Undibacterium sp. KW1: one gene and its partner. Each later gene encodes a partner of the first gene's protein in a complex. Links are inferred from orthologs where the notes say so. Each region holds a gene or a part of one and is shown on either strand. Other genes may lie near its edges. The genes, in order: pnp and UNDKW_RS13930.

Evidence for each region.
Region 2: the proteins of pnp (region 1) and UNDKW_RS13930 are in contact, whole or in part, in a cryo-EM structure (PDB 9QH0), measured with the Escherichia coli proteins. The link is inferred for Undibacterium sp. KW1 from one-to-one orthologs.

What each region holds. Positions count from the first base shown.
Region 1 is NZ_AP018439.1:3,361,082-3,369,775, reverse strand. The notes cover bases 2,130-5,026. They hold pnp (polyribonucleotide nucleotidyltransferase), read left to right. Parts: upstream 2,130-2,445; coding sequence 2,446-4,608; downstream 4,609-5,026. Other genes in these bases: UNDKW_RS15155 (NAD(P)H-quinone oxidoreductase), read left to right, coding at 4,759-5,026; rpsO (30S ribosomal protein S15), read left to right, coding at 2,130-2,229. Outside these bases: UNDKW_RS15170 (2-isopropylmalate synthase), read left to right, coding at 282-1,820; more of rpsO, read left to right, coding at 1,960-2,129; more of UNDKW_RS15155, read left to right, coding at 5,027-5,739; tpiA (triose-phosphate isomerase), read left to right, coding at 5,928-6,671; preprotein translocase subunit SecG, read left to right, coding at 6,713-7,117; UNDKW_RS15135 (NADH-quinone oxidoreductase subunit A), read left to right, coding at 7,402-7,761; UNDKW_RS15130 (NADH-quinone oxidoreductase subunit B family protein), read left to right, coding at 7,768-8,244; UNDKW_RS15125 (NADH-quinone oxidoreductase subunit C), read left to right, coding at 8,274-8,694. UniProt on the Escherichia coli protein: Involved in mRNA degradation. Catalyzes the phosphorolysis of single-stranded polyribonucleotides processively in the 3'- to 5'-direction. Also involved, along with RNase II, in tRNA processing.
Region 2 is NZ_AP018439.1:3,092,773-3,102,056, reverse strand. The notes cover bases 3,262-6,748. They hold UNDKW_RS13930 (Rne/Rng family ribonuclease), read right to left. Parts: upstream 6,372-6,748; coding sequence 3,462-6,371; downstream 3,262-3,461. Other genes in these bases: chrA (chromate efflux transporter), read right to left, coding at 3,262-3,303. Outside these bases: gephyrin-like molybdotransferase Glp, read right to left, coding at 1-115; molybdenum cofactor guanylyltransferase MobA, read right to left, coding at 117-665; GTP 3',8-cyclase MoaA, read right to left, coding at 784-1,911; more of chrA, read right to left, coding at 1,996-3,261; UNDKW_RS13925 (RluA family pseudouridine synthase), read left to right, coding at 7,012-8,019; UNDKW_RS13920 (HAD-IIIA family hydrolase), read left to right, coding at 8,121-8,780; UNDKW_RS13915 (Rieske (2Fe-2S) protein), read left to right, coding at 8,808-9,173; UNDKW_RS13910 (S49 family peptidase), read left to right, coding at 9,173-9,284. UniProt on the Escherichia coli protein: Endoribonuclease that plays a central role in RNA processing and decay. Required for the maturation of 5S and 16S rRNAs and the majority of tRNAs. Also involved in the degradation of most mRNAs.

The DNA of each region.
Region 1 (8,694 bases):
CTGCTATAAATTCTTGCACTTTTCTGCCTTTAAGCTTATAGTCTTTGGCATGAACTCCGCATCTACATCAATAGCAAAAAACACTATGGCAGGCCTGTCTGGTCTGCTATCGCTATTGCTGGCATCTCTACTAGCGTTCACGCGCTAAATCCCCCTATACCCACAATTCGAGTAGTCTCGCCACCCATGTGCGTCTTGCAAGGGCAGGTCAAAGAATATTCTCAGTTTGCAGTTTTTCATCTACAACATTTCAGACTTAAATTCATATCAGGAGCAATAACATGGCCGACAAACTCATCATATTCGACACAACTTTGCGTGATGGCGAACAATCCCCTGGTGCATCCATGACCAAGGATGAAAAAATCCGTATTGCCAAGCAACTGGAGAGAATGAAAGTCGATGTGATTGAAGCCGGTTTTGCGGCAGCATCTCCTGGCGATTTTGAATCCATCAAGGCGATTGCTTCCATCATCAAGGACTCGACGATCTGCTCTTTGTCGCGCGCCAATGACCGCGATATCGCCCGCGCAGCAGAAGCCTTGCAGGCGGCGCAACGCAAGCGTATTCATACCTTCATCGCAACGTCTCCGCTGCACATGGAAAAGAAGTTGCGCATGACGCCGGATCAGGTACTGGAGCAAGCCATACAAGCCGTGCGCTATGCCCGCAATTTTACGGATGATGTTGAGTTCAGTCCTGAAGATGGCAGTCGTTCAGATATGGATTTTTTGTGCCGGGTGCTGGAAGCGGTTATCAAAGAAGGTGCGACCACGATCAACTTTGCAGACACGGTCGGCTATGCCGTGCCTGAACTGTACGGCAATATGCTGAAATCTTTGCGTGAACGCATCCCCAATTCTGACAAGGCGATCTGGTCTGTGCATTGCCACAATGACCTTGGCATGGCCGTGGCCAATTCTCTGGCTGGTGTCATGATAGGTGGCGCACGCCAGATTGAATGCACCATCAATGGCCTGGGTGAGCGTGCAGGCAATACTGCACTCGAAGAAATCGTCATGGCAGTGCGTACCCGCAAAGATTACTTTGATTTGCAACTGGGCATCGACATTAGTCAGATCGTGCCCGCATCCAAGCTGGTGTCGCAAATCACTGGTTTTGCCGTACAGCCTAACAAGGCTGTGGTAGGCGCGAATGCCTTTGCCCATGCATCTGGCATCCATCAGGACGGTATCCTGAAGGCGCGTGATACTTACGAGATCATGCGTGCCGAAGACGTGGGCTGGAGTGCGAATAAACTGGTGTTGGGTAAATTATCTGGTCGTAATGCATTCAAGCAGCGCCTGGAAGAATTGGGTATAGAGCTGGAGTCGGAAACTGAAGTCAATGCTGCCTTTGCCCGCTTCAAGGAACTCGCCGACCGCAAGTCGGAAATATTCGATGAAGATATTCTTGCCCTGGTGTCGGATGAAGAGCATGCGCACAACAACGATGCCTTCCATTATGTGTCTTTGTCACAGCGCTCAGAAACGGGTGAGCTGCCTTACGCCAAAGTTGTATTTACTTCAGATGGTAAGGAAGTCACTTGCGAAGGTAATGGCAATGGCCCGGTCGATGCTATCGTCAATGCCATTGATTCCAAGGTGCAGAGTGGCGCAGAGCTGCTGTTGTTCTCTGTGAATGCGATCACTACTGGTACCCAGTCGCAGGGTGAAGTCACCATGCGCCTGTCCAAGGCTGGCCGCATTGTCAATGGCGTGGGGGCTGATCCTGATATTGTTGTTGCTTCAGCGAAAGCTTATTTGTCGGCATTGAATAAATTGCAATCCAAGACAGAGAAGTTGAACCCCCAGATTTAAAGCAAATTTGATTCTGGCTAAAAACGGTGTTATAGTCACGCGTTCCGTCATTTCGGCGGAATTGTTATGTCACGATAATGATGGTTTTATAGCTGTTTTTTAAAGCGGCGACTATTGTTATCGCATGTTAAGGAAAATCATGTCTATCGAAAAAAACGCAAAAGCCGCTATCGTAGCGGACAATGCCCGTGGTCAAAACGACACAGGCTCTCCTGAAGTGCAAGTTGCTCTGTTGACTGCACGTATCAATGATCTGAATGGTCACTTCAAAGCTCACTCTAAAGATCACCACTCACGTCGTGGTTTGATTATGATGGTTAACCGTCGTAAGAGTCTGTTGTCTTACCTGAAAGGTAAAGACCTGAATCGCTATCGCTCACTGATCGAAAAACTCGGCTTGCGTAAGTAATTCTTGCTGAATTTAGCAAAAGATTTGTAGCAAAAAGCCTGCGTCAGTTAACTGTCGCAGGCTTTTTGTCCATCTAGAGTTTTAGTTTTTCCCAGTTTTAGCCCGGTTTTTGATGTAAATATTAAAAAACAGGCAAAAAGCAATCCAGGCGGATTGCTCGTGGTGAGGTGAACGACAGCGCCTGAAAATCTGTCGGCAAAATAGAAAGGACACATTGTGTTTAATAAAATTACCAAAACCTTCCAATACGGCCAACACCAGGTAACACTGGAAACCGGCGAAATCGCCCGCCAGGCTTCCGGCGCGGTCATGGTATCCATAGAAGATACTGTTGTACTGGCAACCGTAGTTGCAAAAAAAGATGCAAAACCAGGTCAGGATTTCTTTCCTCTGACCGTGGATTACATGGAAAAAACTTACGCTGCCGGCCGTATTCCTGGCGGTTTCTTCAAGCGTGAAGGTCGTCCATCAGAAAAAGAAACACTGACTTCCCGTTTGATCGATCGCCCAATTCGCCCTCTGTTCCCAGAAGGCTATCTGAACGAAGTTCAGGTCATTGTGCATGTTTTGTCTGTCAATCCAGAAATCGATCCTGATATCGCAGCCATGATCGGTGCTTCTGCAGCGATTTCCGTTGCTGGCATCCCATTCAGTGGCCCGGTTGGTGCAGCACGTGTTGGTTATATCGATGGTCAATATGTATTGAATCCAACTGCAACGCAACTGAAACAATCCAAGCTGGACCTGGTTGTTGCCGGTACTGAGCAAGCCGTGTTGATGGTTGAGTCTGAAGCGCAGCAATTGTCTGAAGAAATCATGCTGGGCGCGGTTGTTTACGGTCACACGCAAATGAAAGCTGTGATCGATGCGATCCATGAACTGGTCCGTGACGGTGGCAAGCCTGAAGTTCAGTGGGCGCCTGCTGCGAAAAATGAGCCACTGATCGCTGCTGTTACAGCGGTTGCAGAACCTCTGTTGCGCACTGCATATCAAACCAAAGAAAAGCAGGCTCGTACCGAGCAATTGAAGGCGGCAACGTCTGCAGTTGCTGCGGCACTGGCTGAGCAAGCTGCTGCCAAAGGCGAAGCTGCTCCTGATTCAGCAGAAGTCGGCAATATCCTGTTTGATCTGGAAGCGAAAATCGTTCGCTCCCAAATCCTGGAAGGCGAGCCACGTATCGATGGCCGTGATACACGCACTGTGCGCCCTATCACTATCCGCACTGGCGTTTTGCCACGTACGCATGGTACAGCCCTGTTCACGCGCGGTGAAACGCAGGCTCTGGTGATTGCTACTCTGGGTACTGCTCGTGATGAGCAAAAAATTGATGCGCTGATGGGTGAATACTCTGACCGCTTCATGCTGCATTACAACATGCCTCCGTTCGCTACTGGCGAAACAGGCCGTGTTGGCACGCCTAAACGTCGTGAAATCGGCCATGGCCGTCTGGCTAAACGTGCATTGCAAGCAGCTTTGCCTGATCCAGAAGATTTCAGCTACTCCGTCCGTCTGGTTTCTGAAATTACAGAATCCAATGGCTCTTCTTCCATGGCTTCTGTCTGTGGCGGCTGCCTGGCCTTGATGGATGCTGGCGTGCCGATGAAAGCACACGTTGCCGGTATCGCCATGGGCCTGATCAAGGATGGTAACAAGTTTGCCGTTCTGACAGATATCCTGGGTGATGAAGATCATCTCGGTGACATGGACTTTAAAGTAGCCGGTACTGCAGAGGGCATTACTGCCTTGCAAATGGACATCAAAATCCAGGGTATCACCAAAGAAATCATGCAAGTCGCTTTGGCTCAGGCTAAAGAGGGCCGTATCCATATCCTGGGTAAAATGCAGGAAGCCGTACCTGTTGGCAAATCTGAATTGTCTGACTTTGCTCCGCGCCTGATCACGATCAAGATCAACCCTGAAAAAATCCGTGATGTTATCGGTAAGGGTGGTGCAGTGATCCGTGCTCTGACAGAAGAAACTGGCACCCAAATCGATATCAGTGATGAGGGCGTCGTGACTATCGCTTCTGTTGATGCCGCCGCTGGTCAGGAAGCCAAGCGCCGTATCGAAGAGCTGACTGCAGAAGTTGAAGTTGGTAAAATCTACGAAGGTACAGTATTGAAATTGCTGGACTTCGGTGCGATCGTGCAAATCATGCCAGGTAAAGATGGTTTGCTGCACATCAGCCAAATCGCCAATGAGCGCGTGAATGCAGTTGCTGACTACCTCAAAGAAGGTCAGCAAGTACGTGTAAAAGTGCTGGAAACTGATGACCGTGGTCGCTTCAAGTTGTCGATGAAAGCAGCAGCTTCTGAATCTGAAGCGCAAGCTCAGCCGCAACAACAGCAACAGCAGCAACAGCAGCAACAACAGCAGTAGTAATAAATTCACGCAGCCTTTGGGCTGAGTGAATTAAAAATAAGTTGCAAATGAGTTGAAAACGCCCGTCTCGCACGGGCGTTTTTTTATTGGCTTACAATTGCGCACTGTATCGCTGGAACCCTACAAAGGCTGAAGATGAAAACTGAAATGCGCGCAATTGAAATTACCCAATATGGCAAGCCTGAAGTCTTGCAAATTTGCAGCAGGCCTGTGCCAGTGCCGGGTAAGGGAGAGCTATTGATCAAGGTTGCCGCAGCTGGCGTGAATCGCCCTGATGTCCTGCAGCGCCTTGGTTTTTACCCTGTGCCGCCAGGTGCTTCAGATTTGCCGGGTCTGGAAGTGGCCGGCGAAATAGTCGGTGGTGATGTGCAAGGCAGTGGTTTTGAGTTGGGTGACCAGGTTTGCGCATTGGTGCAGGGCGGTGGTTATGCGGAGTATTGCGTGGCACCTGCGGGGCAGTGCCTGAAGACACTAGCGGGCATGTCCATGATAGAGGCGGCCTCGCTGCCAGAAACCTATTTTACTGTCTGGAGTAATGTATTCCAGCGCGCGCATCTGTCGCCTGGCGAAAGTTTTCTGGTGCAGGGAGGTACTTCAGGTATAGGTGTCGCAGCAATCCAGATTGCCCGGGCATTGGGGCACAGGGTTTTTGCTACTGCTGGTTCTGATGAAAAGTGCAGGGCGACTGAAAAGCTGGGCGCGGAGCGCGGCATCAATTACAAGACTGAAAATTTTGTCGAAGTCGTCAAGGAATTAACAGCAGGTAAGGGGGTCGATGTCATTCTGGATATGGTGGCAGGCTCCTATGTGCCAAAAGAAATCAATTGCCTCGCCGATGATGGCAGGCTGGCGATTATTGCCCTGCTTGGTGGTAATTCGGCGGAGCTTGATCTGGGTCAGCTCTTGCGCAGGCGTTTGACGGTGACGGGTTCCACACTGCGCCCGCGCTCTGTTGCCTTCAAGGCAAAAATATCGACAGAGCTGCAAGAACATGTCTGGCCACTGCTGGTATCAAAAGAAATAGTCCCCGTAATACACCAGGTTTTTCCTCTAGAGCAGGCTGCCCAGGCACATGCAATGATGGAGGAGGGCTTGCATATAGGGAAAATCATGCTGACGCTGGATTAGCTTGACGCTTGTTGTTTTTGATTAAACCTGGTCTGGATGTGCTGATGCTTGCAAAATTGCTATGTTGGTCATAAATTTGATGTAATTATGTCTTTATAGTAACTTCGGAATGTAAAAACTGGTCTTGCTGGTTTGACCCTGTCTGCGGCGAAGGCTACAATAGACGGTTATTTATATTTTGGCTCACTATGCGACGCACCTTAATAGCCGGTAACTGGAAAATGAATGGTAGTTTTGCTGCTAACCGTTCATTGTTGTCTGAAGTCAAGGCGGGTTTGCCTGCCAGTTTGCAGTGTGATGTGCTGGTTTGTGTTCCTGCGCCTTATTTTGCACAATGTGCAGAATTATTGAGTGGTATTGCTGTGAGTTGGGGTGCGCAAGACGTGTCTGTGCATGCGCATGGCGCTTACACAGGTGAGATTTCCGCCTCCATGTTGCAGGATTGTGCTTGTAAATATGCAATTGTCGGGCACTCTGAGCGCCGTGCTTATCATGCTGAAACAAATGAGCTGGTAGCGCACAAGGCTCAGCAATTATTGAAGCATGGTGTCTTGCCTATAGTTTGCGTGGGCGAAACCCTGGAGCAGCGCGAAAGTGGTCAGACGAATGCGGTTGTAGCGGCGCAGTTGAATGCGGTGCTGGATGTGCTGAATAGCCTTAATGACCTGGTGATTGCCTATGAACCCGTCTGGGCTATAGGTACGGGTAAAACTGCAACACCTGAAATGGCGCAAGAAGTGCATCATTTCCTGCGTCAGCAAGTGGCCGTTCGTGATGCGGGTGCGGCAGAAAAAGTACAGATTTTGTATGGTGGTAGCATGAAGCCGGAAAATGCCAGGGAGTTATTGGCAATGCCCGATATTGATGGTGGTTTGATTGGTGGGGCTGCACTGAAGTCGCAAGATTTTCTTGCGATCATCGCTGCCAGTTAATTGATTTATTGTAGTACTTAATTTTTACTTGGATGTTTTGAATGCAAACTTTACACACGTTGGTCATCGTTATTCAGATTCTGTCTGCTTTGACAATTATTGGTCTGGTTTTATTGCAGCACGGTAAAGGTGCTGATATGGGTGCCTCTTTTGGCTCTGGCGCTTCTGGTAGCTTGTTTGGTGCGACGGGTTCTTCGAATTTCTTGTCCAAGGCAACGGGTATAGCTGCTGCGATATTTTTTGCGGCGACTTTGGGTCTGGCGGTGTTTAGTACTGGCGCACGCAAGCCTTCCGGTGGTGTGATGGAGGGTGTTACTACCGTATCTCAGCCAGCAACTAATGCCGCTGCGGTCAGTGCGCCAGCATCGGCTCCTGCTGCAAGTGCAGCATCTGCGGCATCTGTGCCTGCCTCTTCTGCGGCTCAGTCTGGTCAGATTCCAAAATAAATTGATTTTGCTCAGCAAAAAACTTTGAATTGCTGCAATTGCGCGTTGAACAATGAGGCTATACATAGTAGAATGCTGGGCTTAAGCCGACGTGGTGAAATTGGTAGACACGCTATCTTGAGGGGGTAGTGGCGAAAGCTGTACGAGTTCGAGTCTCGTCGTCGGCACCAAAAAAATAGGGTCAGTTTTCTTTATTGGCCCAGTCGAGGAAGTGGATGTCTCTTGTTGTGTGATCTTGAGAAACATCTCGCTTCAATCTGGCATTCAATTACAGGTGGCCTAACGTGAACCTCGAAAATTATTTCCCAGTTCTTCTCTTTATTCTGGTTGGTATCGCCGTTGGCGTGGTGCCGCAAATTCTGGGGCGTGTTCTTGCTCCATACAAACCAGACTCACAAAAAAATTCTGCTTACGAATGCGGTTTTGAGGCATTTGAGGATGCGCGCATGAAGTTTGATGTGCGTTATTACCTGGTCGCGATTCTGTTTATTTTGTTTGATCTGGAAACAGCATTCTTCTTCCCTTGGGGTGTGGCAATGCGTGACCTGGGTTGGGCAGGTTTTCTGATTATGCTTGGCTTCGTGCTCGAGTTTGGCGTTGGATTTTGGTACATCTGGAAAAAAGGCGCTCTGGATTGGGAGTGATGGATTATGGCAATTGAAGGTGTATTTAACGAAAACTTTGTTACCACAACAGCCGACAAGCTGATCAACTGGACGCGCACCGGCTCCATGTGGCCGATGACTTTTGGTCTGGCTTGCTGTGCGGTAGAGATGATGCATGCTGGTGCGTCGCGCTATGATCTGGATCGTTTTGGGGTGGTGTTTCGCCCATCTCCGCGTCAGTCTGATGTCATGATTGTTGCTGGTACGTTGTGTAACAAGATGGCACCTGCGCTGCGCAAGGTATATGACCAGATGGCCGAGCCACGCTGGGTGATTTCCATGGGGTCTTGCGCCAATGGTGGTGGTTACTACCATTATTCGTATTCTGTTGTGCGCGGTTGTGACCGCATTGTGCCAGTTGATATTTATGTGCCAGGTTGCCCGCCAACCGCTGAGGCGCTGATGTACGGCATCATACAGTTGCAAAACAAGATCAAACGTACCAATACCATTGCTCGTTAATCGCGCGATCGCTGGGGCAATAATAAATTATGACTACCAAACTGGAAAACCTTGAGGCGGCAGTAAAAAATGTCTTGGGTGAGCGTATTCTGGACTTGAAGAATGCGCTGGGTGAAATCACCATCGTGGTTTCTGCAACTGCTTATCTGGATGTGATGCGCACTTTGCGTGACCATGCAGAAACCAGTTTTGAAGAATTGATCGACCTTTGTGGTGTCGATTATTCTGCTTATGGCGATGGTTTGTGGGAAGGTGCACGTTATGCTGTAGTTTCACACTTGCTGTCGATCAAACATAACTGGCGTTTGCGTGTGCGCGTGTTTGCAGCGGATGATGAAATGCCGGTCGTGCCTTCGCTGATCGATATCTGGAATGCGGCTAACTGGTATGAACGCGAAGCGTTTGACCTGTTTGGTATTCTGTTTGATGGTCACAATGATTTGCGCCGTA
Region 2 (9,284 bases), 270 kb from region 1 along the record:
CATAGGCGCGCATGATATCTTGCGCCTGTTGGACTGTGAGGGCATTGGGGTTGTAATCAGACATGTATCCGGTGGTGTCTTGCAGCGTGCTGGCGGAGCCTGGGGCGGTATTCATATCAGTTTTCAAGTTCCCTTAATTCTTCCAGTGTATTGATATTCTTGAATGCTGCCTTGTCTTCAAACAAGACTTCGCTTATTTGCAGGCAGGCATGCCAGGCCTGCATTTTGCGTCCGCCATTCTCAAGATACGCTGTCAATCTGGGCAGTACAGTGGTTTTCATGAGTGCAAAAACAGGATGAATTTGTTTTTGCTGAATACCGTCGCGGTTTTCCAAAGTCGTGGCTACGGCGAGGTCTGCATTGTGTTGTAGCAATGCAGACGACAGGCGTTCAGCCAGATCGGTTGGCAAAAATGGCGAATCGCAGGGCACGCAAAGCAAATAGGGTGTAGTGCAATGTAGCAGGCCAGTCTGTATTCCCGCCAGCGGGCCGGCAAAACCTTGCATATGATCAGCATGGACTGGAAAGCCAAACTCCTTATAGGTGTCAGGATTCTGGTTGGCACTGATGATGACCGTTGCCGTTTGTGCGGTCAGTCTTTGAGTGACATGCGCGGCCATGGGTTTGTCGTGCAGGCATTGCAAGCCTTTATCTATTTCACCCATGCGCGTGCCGCGGCCACCTGCCAGTACCAGGCCGGTGATGAGTTTTCTGTCCAGGGGGAGGCTAGAATTTGACACGAAAATCGACTTACTGAAATCTAAAGTACTTATGATACTGTTATCAGCCGCCTATGTAAGACATTTCTATCTTCTTTCGTTGTTGGCCAGCAGTATTCTGGCTGCGCAATTCGGAGTAGCGATCAGTGCGTTGTTGCCAGATATGGGCGATGACATTCGCAATTGCCAGGTCCGGGAGTTGCTGAGGATCGCGCAACAGGGTGCGCAAATCATGTCCGTGGCTGGCAAACAGGCAGGTGTAAAGCTTGCCTTCAGTTGAGAGCCTGGCCCTGCTGCAGTCGCGGCAAAAAGCCCCGGTTACGCTGGAAATGAATCCCAGTTCCCCCTGACCATCCTGACTTTTCGCATGACGCCAGCGTGTGGCTGTTTCACCTGTATAGTTGGCATCCAGGGCAAGCAGGGGCATACCGGCATCCTGTATGCGTTGCGCGACTTGCGAGGAAGGGATGACTTCATCGAGTTTCCAGCCGTTGGATGCTCCTACGTCCATATATTCTATGAACCTGAGGATATGTGGCGTGTCCCTGAAATAGCGGGCCATGGGCACGATTTCATGGTCATTCAAGCCTGCCTTGACGACCATATTGACCTTCACAGGTCCCAGGCCAGCGGCTTCTGCTGCGGCTATGCCTTCCAGTACTTCATCGACGGAAAAATCGACATCGTTCATGCGCTGGAAAATGGCATTGTCCAATGCGTCCAGTGACACGGTCACCCGCGTCAGACCGGCATCTTTCAAGCTTTGTGCCTTGCGTGCCAGCAATGAGCCATTGGTTGTCAGTGTCAGATCAAGCGGCTTGCCATCGACAGTGCGTAGCCTGGCCAGCATTTCTATGAGGCGTTCCAGATGTTTGCGTAATAAGGGCTCGCCACCGGTCAGGCGTATTTTCCTGACGCCGTGTGCAGCAAATATGCTGGCGACACGGGTAATTTCTTCAAAACTCAGCAGGGATTTATGCGGCAGATATTGGTAGTCTTTATCAAAGACCTCTTTGGGCATGCAGTAAACACAGCGGAAATTGCAGCGGTCTGTAACGGAAATACGCAGATCATGCAAGGGGCGTGACAAGGCATCCTGCAATTGACCATCGGGTGTTGTTAATACTTCTGGAACAGACAATGCAGGGCGGAAGCGTGTTAGTTCTGATAGCGGAATAAATTTTTCCGTCATGGCTGGCGCAGGTAAATTTTGTACTTAATAAAGAACAATAGCACGACTTGGAATCTCATGTGACCGTGCGGAATTTTATTAAATTTAAGCCAACAAAAACAAGATATATCCCGCGCAGGAACAGGCCGCCAGCAGTTTGACAGTTGATAGCTTGAATTTGAAAACTGCAATACTGGCAAGGGTAGTGAGTATGATGGCTTGTATATTCAGGGTTGCCGCATCTTTGAAAAAGACATGGCTGGCAAATAACCAGGCCAGGCTGGCTATGACGCCAACTACTGCTGCTGAAATGGCATTCAGGGGCGCATTCAAGTGTAAATTATTCCTGCTGGATTCAACCAATGGGCCGCCTGCCAGGATGAAAATAAAAGAAGGCAGAAAAGTGAAAAAGCAGGCTATGCTGGCCCCCAGGCAGGCTGCCAGCAATTGATGCCCGGGTTCCAGGAAAACATGGTTCCAGCCGCCAATAAAACCGACAAAAGCCACGATCATGATCAAGGGGCCGGGTGTGGTCTCACCCAGGGCCAGGCCATCCATCATTTGTGCTGTGTTCAACCAATGATATTGCTCAACTGCTGCCTGCACCATGTACGGTAGTACCGCATAGGCACCGCCAAAACTGAACATGGCAGCCTTGGTAAAAAAACTGGCCATATCAGTCAAGGGGTGAGGCAGGCCAAAACTGAATGCCAGCAACAACCATACTGCGACAGTAAGCAATATCCCCAGGCTCAATGTGATGAGCAGCTTTAACCAGGAAAAGCGTGCGTGCACGGGTGTAGGTGTGTCGTCATCAATGATGGCAGGCAGATGCGGATGTGTGGTGTGATCAGAGGTTGATTTTACGGGATTGCAGTGTTTGCGAAATATCAGGCCGGTACATGCAGCCGCTATGATCACGAGAGGGAAGGGGAGATGTAACCAGGCGATTGCAGCAAAGGCGGCCATCGCGACCGCAACCAATACGCTGCTCTTCAGGGTGCGTTGCGCGATGCGCCAGGCCGCAGCCAGAACAATCGCGACTACCGCAGGTTTGATGCCGCTCATGATTGCTTGAACTGCAGTATTGTCACCAGCAGCCATGTATATCCAGGACAGCAGGGTTAATATCAGAAGTCCGGGCAAGACAAATAGCAGGCCAGCCATAATGCCACCCTTGGTCTTGTGCATGAGCCAGCCTATGTAGATGGCAAGTTGCGTCGCCTCAGGCCCAGGCAGGAGCATGCAGTAATTCAAGGCATGTAAAAAACGTGCTTCGGATATCCAGCGACGCTTTTCCACAAGTTCTGCATGCATCAGTGCAATTTGCCCCGCTGGTCCGCCAAAACTGATGAATCCCAGCTTGAGCCAGTACAGGAATGCAGTTTTCAGGGCGACTTCATGAGCAGGCAAAGTTTATGCTTTCTATATTTCACTGATTAACTGATAAATATGTTGCCAGTGGACCGCTGTTTATATGTTGATGCACACAAAAAAACCGGCAATCAGAAAGAAAGCCGGTTTTTTCTTGAGCCCGTGCAGAAGACTGTCCGGGGGGGCATATGCTCACATCAAGAGCGACGTGTTTCCACCATCACCAATGGCTCATCAGCAACAACTGGCAATGGTTTGCGCTCGCGGGGAACGCGTACCGGTGCCACCATTTTTTCTGCTTCCGCTTTGGCGGCCTGCAGTTTCACTGGGTCGGTGCTGGCCAATACCAATCCGGCGTCTTTCAGCATGCTATGCAGGGATTCCAAAGGCATGGTCGCATCCTGTGGTTTTGCTGCTGGCGTGCTGATTGCCGGCGCTGTAACTACCTGAACTGGTGCTACTTCAACTGCAGAAGCTTGAGGAATAACTTCTGCCGGAGCAGAGACGATTGCCTCAGTAACTGGAACTGGTTCAGTTGTGCTGACTGTTGTTGCAGTCTCAACTGCAGGAGCCACCACCGGGCTTGCTTCTGCTGGAGCAGCCATTACAGGAGCTTCAGGAGCCGCAACAACTGCTGGTGTGCTGATGGCTTCCTGTGGTGCCGCAGCAGCTACGGTTACTGCGACAGCAGGTGCCGCTGTGCTTACTGCTTCAGTAAAGGTCGCAGGCTGGCTGACTTCAGCAACGTGGTTTGCCGCGTTGTCAGGTGCTGCTGGTGTCGCAACTTCGGGAGCGACCACTGTGCTCACTGTAGCCACATCGCTGCCTGTAATGGCATCGACTATTTCACTGCCGTCAATCGGCAATTCGCCTTGCTCATTGACTTGCTCGTTACCATCGCGGTCGCGGCGGTTGCGGTTGCGGCCACCACGACGGCGACGGCGACGACGCTCTTCGCCTTGCTCGCTATTGTCGTTTTCTGCGCCAGATTCCAGTGCTTCCAGCTGTGGAGCTGCTGGCATGACATCAACTGGTGCTGGATCTACATGCTTGTGGATAGGTTCTTCCTTGCTTTCCTGAGCCTGGTTTTCCTTGCGCTCGTCGCGTTGACGTTGCTGACGTTCGCGGCGAGTTTCCTGCGATTCCCGCTCTTCACGCGGTGGCTTAGGTGCTTTTGGTGGGCGTGGATTTTCCGCTGCTACCGGTTTGACTGCTTCCTGCTCTGGCTTCTCAGCCTTTGCCGGGCGGTCTTCGCGCTCATCACGGTCACGGTTGCGGCGGTTGCGGTTACGCTGGCTGTTACTATTTCCATTGCGCGGGCCGCGGCCATTGCGGTCACGTTCGGCGGTTTTTTCTTCTGCTGGTTTTGGTGTTTCTACCTTGGCTGGCTCAGATTTACCAAACAGGAAACCAAACAACTTGCCGAAGAAGCCAGGTTCTGCTGGGGCTGCAACTGGTGCAACGACCACTGGGGCAACTTCCTTGCGTTCAACGATAGGTGCAGTTTCAGGCGTAATGCTCTTGACGACGGCTTCCTGACGTGGCTTGACGTCTTCTTTCTGACGTTTGCTGTAGCCAATGTCGGTATCGGCCTGCTCAGCCATGGCGTAGCTGGCGTGGTGGTCTTCGAGGCGTGGATCATCTGTTTTCAGGCGATCCAGCTTGTAATGTGGGGTTTCCAGATGCTTGTTGGGGATCAGGATGACCGTAACGCGGTGGCGCGTTTCTATCTTCAGGATCTCGCCACGTTTTTCATTTAGCAGGAAAGCAGCAACATCGACAGGTACCTGGACATGGATTGCTGCTGAGTTTTCCTTCATGGCCTCTTCCTGGATAATGCGCAGGACTTGCAGGGCAGAAGACTCGGTGTCGCGGATATGGCCAGTGCCGTTGCAACGTGGGCAAGTCACATGGCTGCCTTCGGACAGGGAAGGGCGCAGGCGCTGGCGTGACAATTCCATCAGGCCAAAGCGGGAAATTTTGCCCATTTGCACACGTGCGCGGTCATAGCGCAGGGCATCTTTGAGGCGGGTTTCAACTTCGCGCTGGTTCTTGGCGTTTTCCATGTCGATAAAATCGATCACGATCAAACCACCCAGGTCACGCAGGCGCAATTGACGGGCTACTTCTTCAGCGGCTTCCAGGTTGGTATTGAAAGCCGTCGTTTCGATATCGCCACCACGGGTGGATCGTGCCGAGTTAACGTCAACCGACACCAAAGCTTCAGTGTGATCGATTACGATCGCGCCGCCAGATGGCAGTGGTACGGTACGGGAATAGGCAGTTTCGATCTGGTGTTCGATCTGGAAACGTGAGAACAGCGGCACATCATCGCTGTAACGTTTAACGCGATGCACCATGTCGGGCATCACGTGACTCATGAATTGCTGGGCCTGTTCGTAAATTTCATCGGTATCGATGAGGATTTCACCAATATCAGGCTGGAAATAGTCGCGGATCGCGCGGATCACCAGCGAAGATTCCTGATAAATCAGGAACGCACCCGGGGAAGATTTGCCAGCGCCTTCAATGGCACGCCAGAGTTGCATCAGGTAATTCAAGTCCCATTGCAATTCATCGACATTGCGGCCTATGCCTGCAGTGCGGGCAATCACAGACATGCCGCCAGGCAAGTCCAGTTTGTCCATGGTTTCGCGCAATTCCTGACGGTCTTCACCTTCGACGCGACGGGAAACACCACCACCACGCGGGTTGTTAGGCATCAAAACCAGGTAGCGGCCTGCCAGGGAAATGAACGAGGTCAGGGCTGCACCCTTGTTGCCACGTTCTTCTTTTTCGACCTGGACCATGATTTCCTGGCCTTCGCGCAGTGCTTCTTTAATGGAAGCATTGCGTACGTCTACACCTTCTTTAAAGTAGGTGCGGGCGACTTCTTTGAAGGGGAGGAAACCGTGACGTTCTTCGCCGTAGTTGACGAAACAGGCTTCAAGGGAAGGCTCGATACGAGTGATCACGCCTTTGTAGATATTCGATTTGCGCAGTTCGCGGCCGGCAGTTTCGATATCTATGTCAATGAGCTTTTGCCCATTGACAATGGCAACGCGCAACTCTTCTTGCTGCGTCGCATTGAACAGCATACGTTTCATGTTTTTACTCCGTGACCTGGTGGTCATCTTGTGTTGCCATCCATTGAAGGGGCAACTGTACTGATACGGGATGTACGCGGGAGCGGAGTGTTTGAGGGGGAGGGAAATGCCTGAGACAAAACAGGGCGGAGTCTATATGGCCATGAAAAGCCAAGTAGAACTGATGTTATGGCAATATGGCCATCTGTTTTGCGTTGGGCGCGGATAATCAAGATAAATCAAGTTCGAGTGCACATGTCCCCCGCGTTGTCTGACCTGCTTATTGGTGAACAAGCAAGTGCAACGCCAGGCGATGAGCAACTTTGGTGCCAGACCATCTTATTGTGTTGTGTCTGGCGGAATCGACCCTATTACCTCAATCATCAACTGGCAAGCTCACTGATTTAATATGTAAACCAGCGCCTCTTGCCAGACTAATATCCTTACAATTCAAACTCTCTGATCCAACTTCACTTATCTAAGCCCGATAACAACAATTGGCGGTTACCTTGACCTGTAAATGACGCTGCATACACATCTTTTCCATCAAATTTGCAAACAGGCGAGGCTTATGGACATGCCCCTGTGTAAAATAGGCGTTTATTCCTCTTACACTGCTTACAGCGTTAAATGCTGAAGCGAAAATGATTATATATTCAAAATGAAGGACTTAGCGACAAATAATAGGGGAGCACATCAAATTCAGATGGAAAAGCCTTCCCCTCAGCAGCCTTCGGCCTCCCAACCCAAAGTTCAGATGCTCACGATCTCGGAAGAAGAGGCTGGGCAGCGCATCGATAATTTCTTGCTGCGCATCTGTAAAGGCGTACCAAAAAGTCACGTTTACCGGGTTTTGCGCTCTGGTGAAGTGCGTGTCAACAAGGGGCGCATAGACCAGTTATACCGTTTGGTGGAGGGGGATGTGGTCCGGGTGCCGCCAATCCGTATGGCAGAGGTCAGCGAGCAGGTCGTTCCCAAACACGAATTCCCTATCCTCTTTGAAGATAATTATTTATTGATTATTAATAAACCGGCAGGAGTGGCAGTACACGGTGGCTCTGGTGTCAGTTATGGCGTGATTGAACAATTGCGCGCATCAAGGCCGGATGCTAAGTTTCTTGAGCTGGTGCACAGACTGGACAGGGAAACCTCGGGCATACTCTTGCTGGCAAAAAAACGCAGCGCATTAACAAATTTGCATGAGCAAATGCGTGACGGTGTTACTGACAAGCGTTACCTGACCCTGGTGCATGGTGACTGGAAGAATGCCCGCCAGCATGTCAAGCTGGCTTTGCATAAATACACAACAGCCGAAGGTGAGCGCCGCGTGCGGGTGCAGGCCGATGGTATGGCTTCGCATACGGTATTTACTTTGCAAAAAAAATATCGCGATTTTGCCTTGCTCGAAGCCGAACTGAAAACCGGGCGCACCCATCAAATTCGCGTTCATTTGTCAGCCAGTGGTTTTGCTATTGCCGGCGACGATAAATATGGTGACTTTGCACTGAATCGTGCTTTGCTAAAGACTGGTGAAGGGCGTGGTGCTCTGAAACGCATGTTCCTGCATGCCCATCAGATCAGCTTTGTTCATCCCGAAACCGGCAAGACCGTGACGGTGAACGCAGGCTTGCCCAAAGAATGTGAAGATTTTCTGAAAAGCCTGGCTTAGTAGCCTTGTCAGGAAAAGTCTTAATGGTTTAGTAATGGTATGATGCCGTTATTGATGAGAAACATGTCGCGCATGCTGATGCATGCGCGTTTATTGAATATATGGCAAAAAAGCAATTCGATTTAATTGTATTTGACTGGGACGGAACCTTGATGGACAGCACCGCTGCCATCGTCAAGTGTATGCAGTCCGCAGCGAAAGACCTTGGTTTGCCTGTTCCAAAAGAAGATATTGCATCGTATGTCATTGGATTGGCCTTGCCTGAAGCAATACAGGTCGCCATGCCGGGCATAGATCCCAAACTGTATCCAAGAGTGATAGAGCGGTTCCGTCACCATTTTCTGACCAGAGATCACGAATTGCCTTTATTTAAAGGCGTCAGGGAAATGCTGGCTGAATTAGCGCAGGAAGGTTATTTCCTTGCGGTGGCAACCGGTGCCAGCAGGGTTGGCCTGAGCCGCGCTTTGCACACCGCCAAACTGACCTCAATATTTGATGCAACCCGTTGTTCCGATGAGACATTTTCCAAACCGCATCCCGCCATGTTGCAGGAATTGACGCGCGAACTGGGGCAGGATATGCGCCGCACTGTCATGATAGGTGACACCACCCACGACTTGCAGATGGCCAACAATGCCGGTGCTGCCGCGATCGCTGTTGAATATGGTGCTCACGACGTATTGGCCCTGAAAAACATGCAGCCTCTGTTTTCGGCAAAAGATGTGGCGCAGTTGCATGAATGGTTGCGTGAAAATGCCTGAAACACAAAAGGCAGATTAGAGGTAGAGATGACGGCAATTTCTGTATGTAAGTCAGATGAACTGATAGAAGGCGGCAAGGGCGTGCGCTTTCCTGTCACTGCGGGCAGTGACGATGCTGTCGGTTTTGTGATTCGCTATGATGGTGCAGTACATGGCTATTTGAACCGCTGCGCCCATGTGCCAGTGGAGCTGGACTGGAATCCGGGCGAATTCCTGGAGTCCAGCGGCCTATATATCATGTGCGCAACCCATGGCGCGATTTACCAGCCAGATACTGGCTATTGTACTGGCGGCCCTTGTCGCGGTGGTCGCCTGCGAAAAATTCATGTCAGTGAAGAAGAAGGGCAGATTTACTGGCATCCCGATGATTATATACAAGCTGTCATTGCCTGATTTCTGGAAAAATTATGAATGAGCAATTTCCGAGTTCGCCAGTGAGCGAAAGCGATAAAAAAGAAGCTGGCTGGGAACGACAGCTTTTAGAAAAACTGGCAACAGATTCCT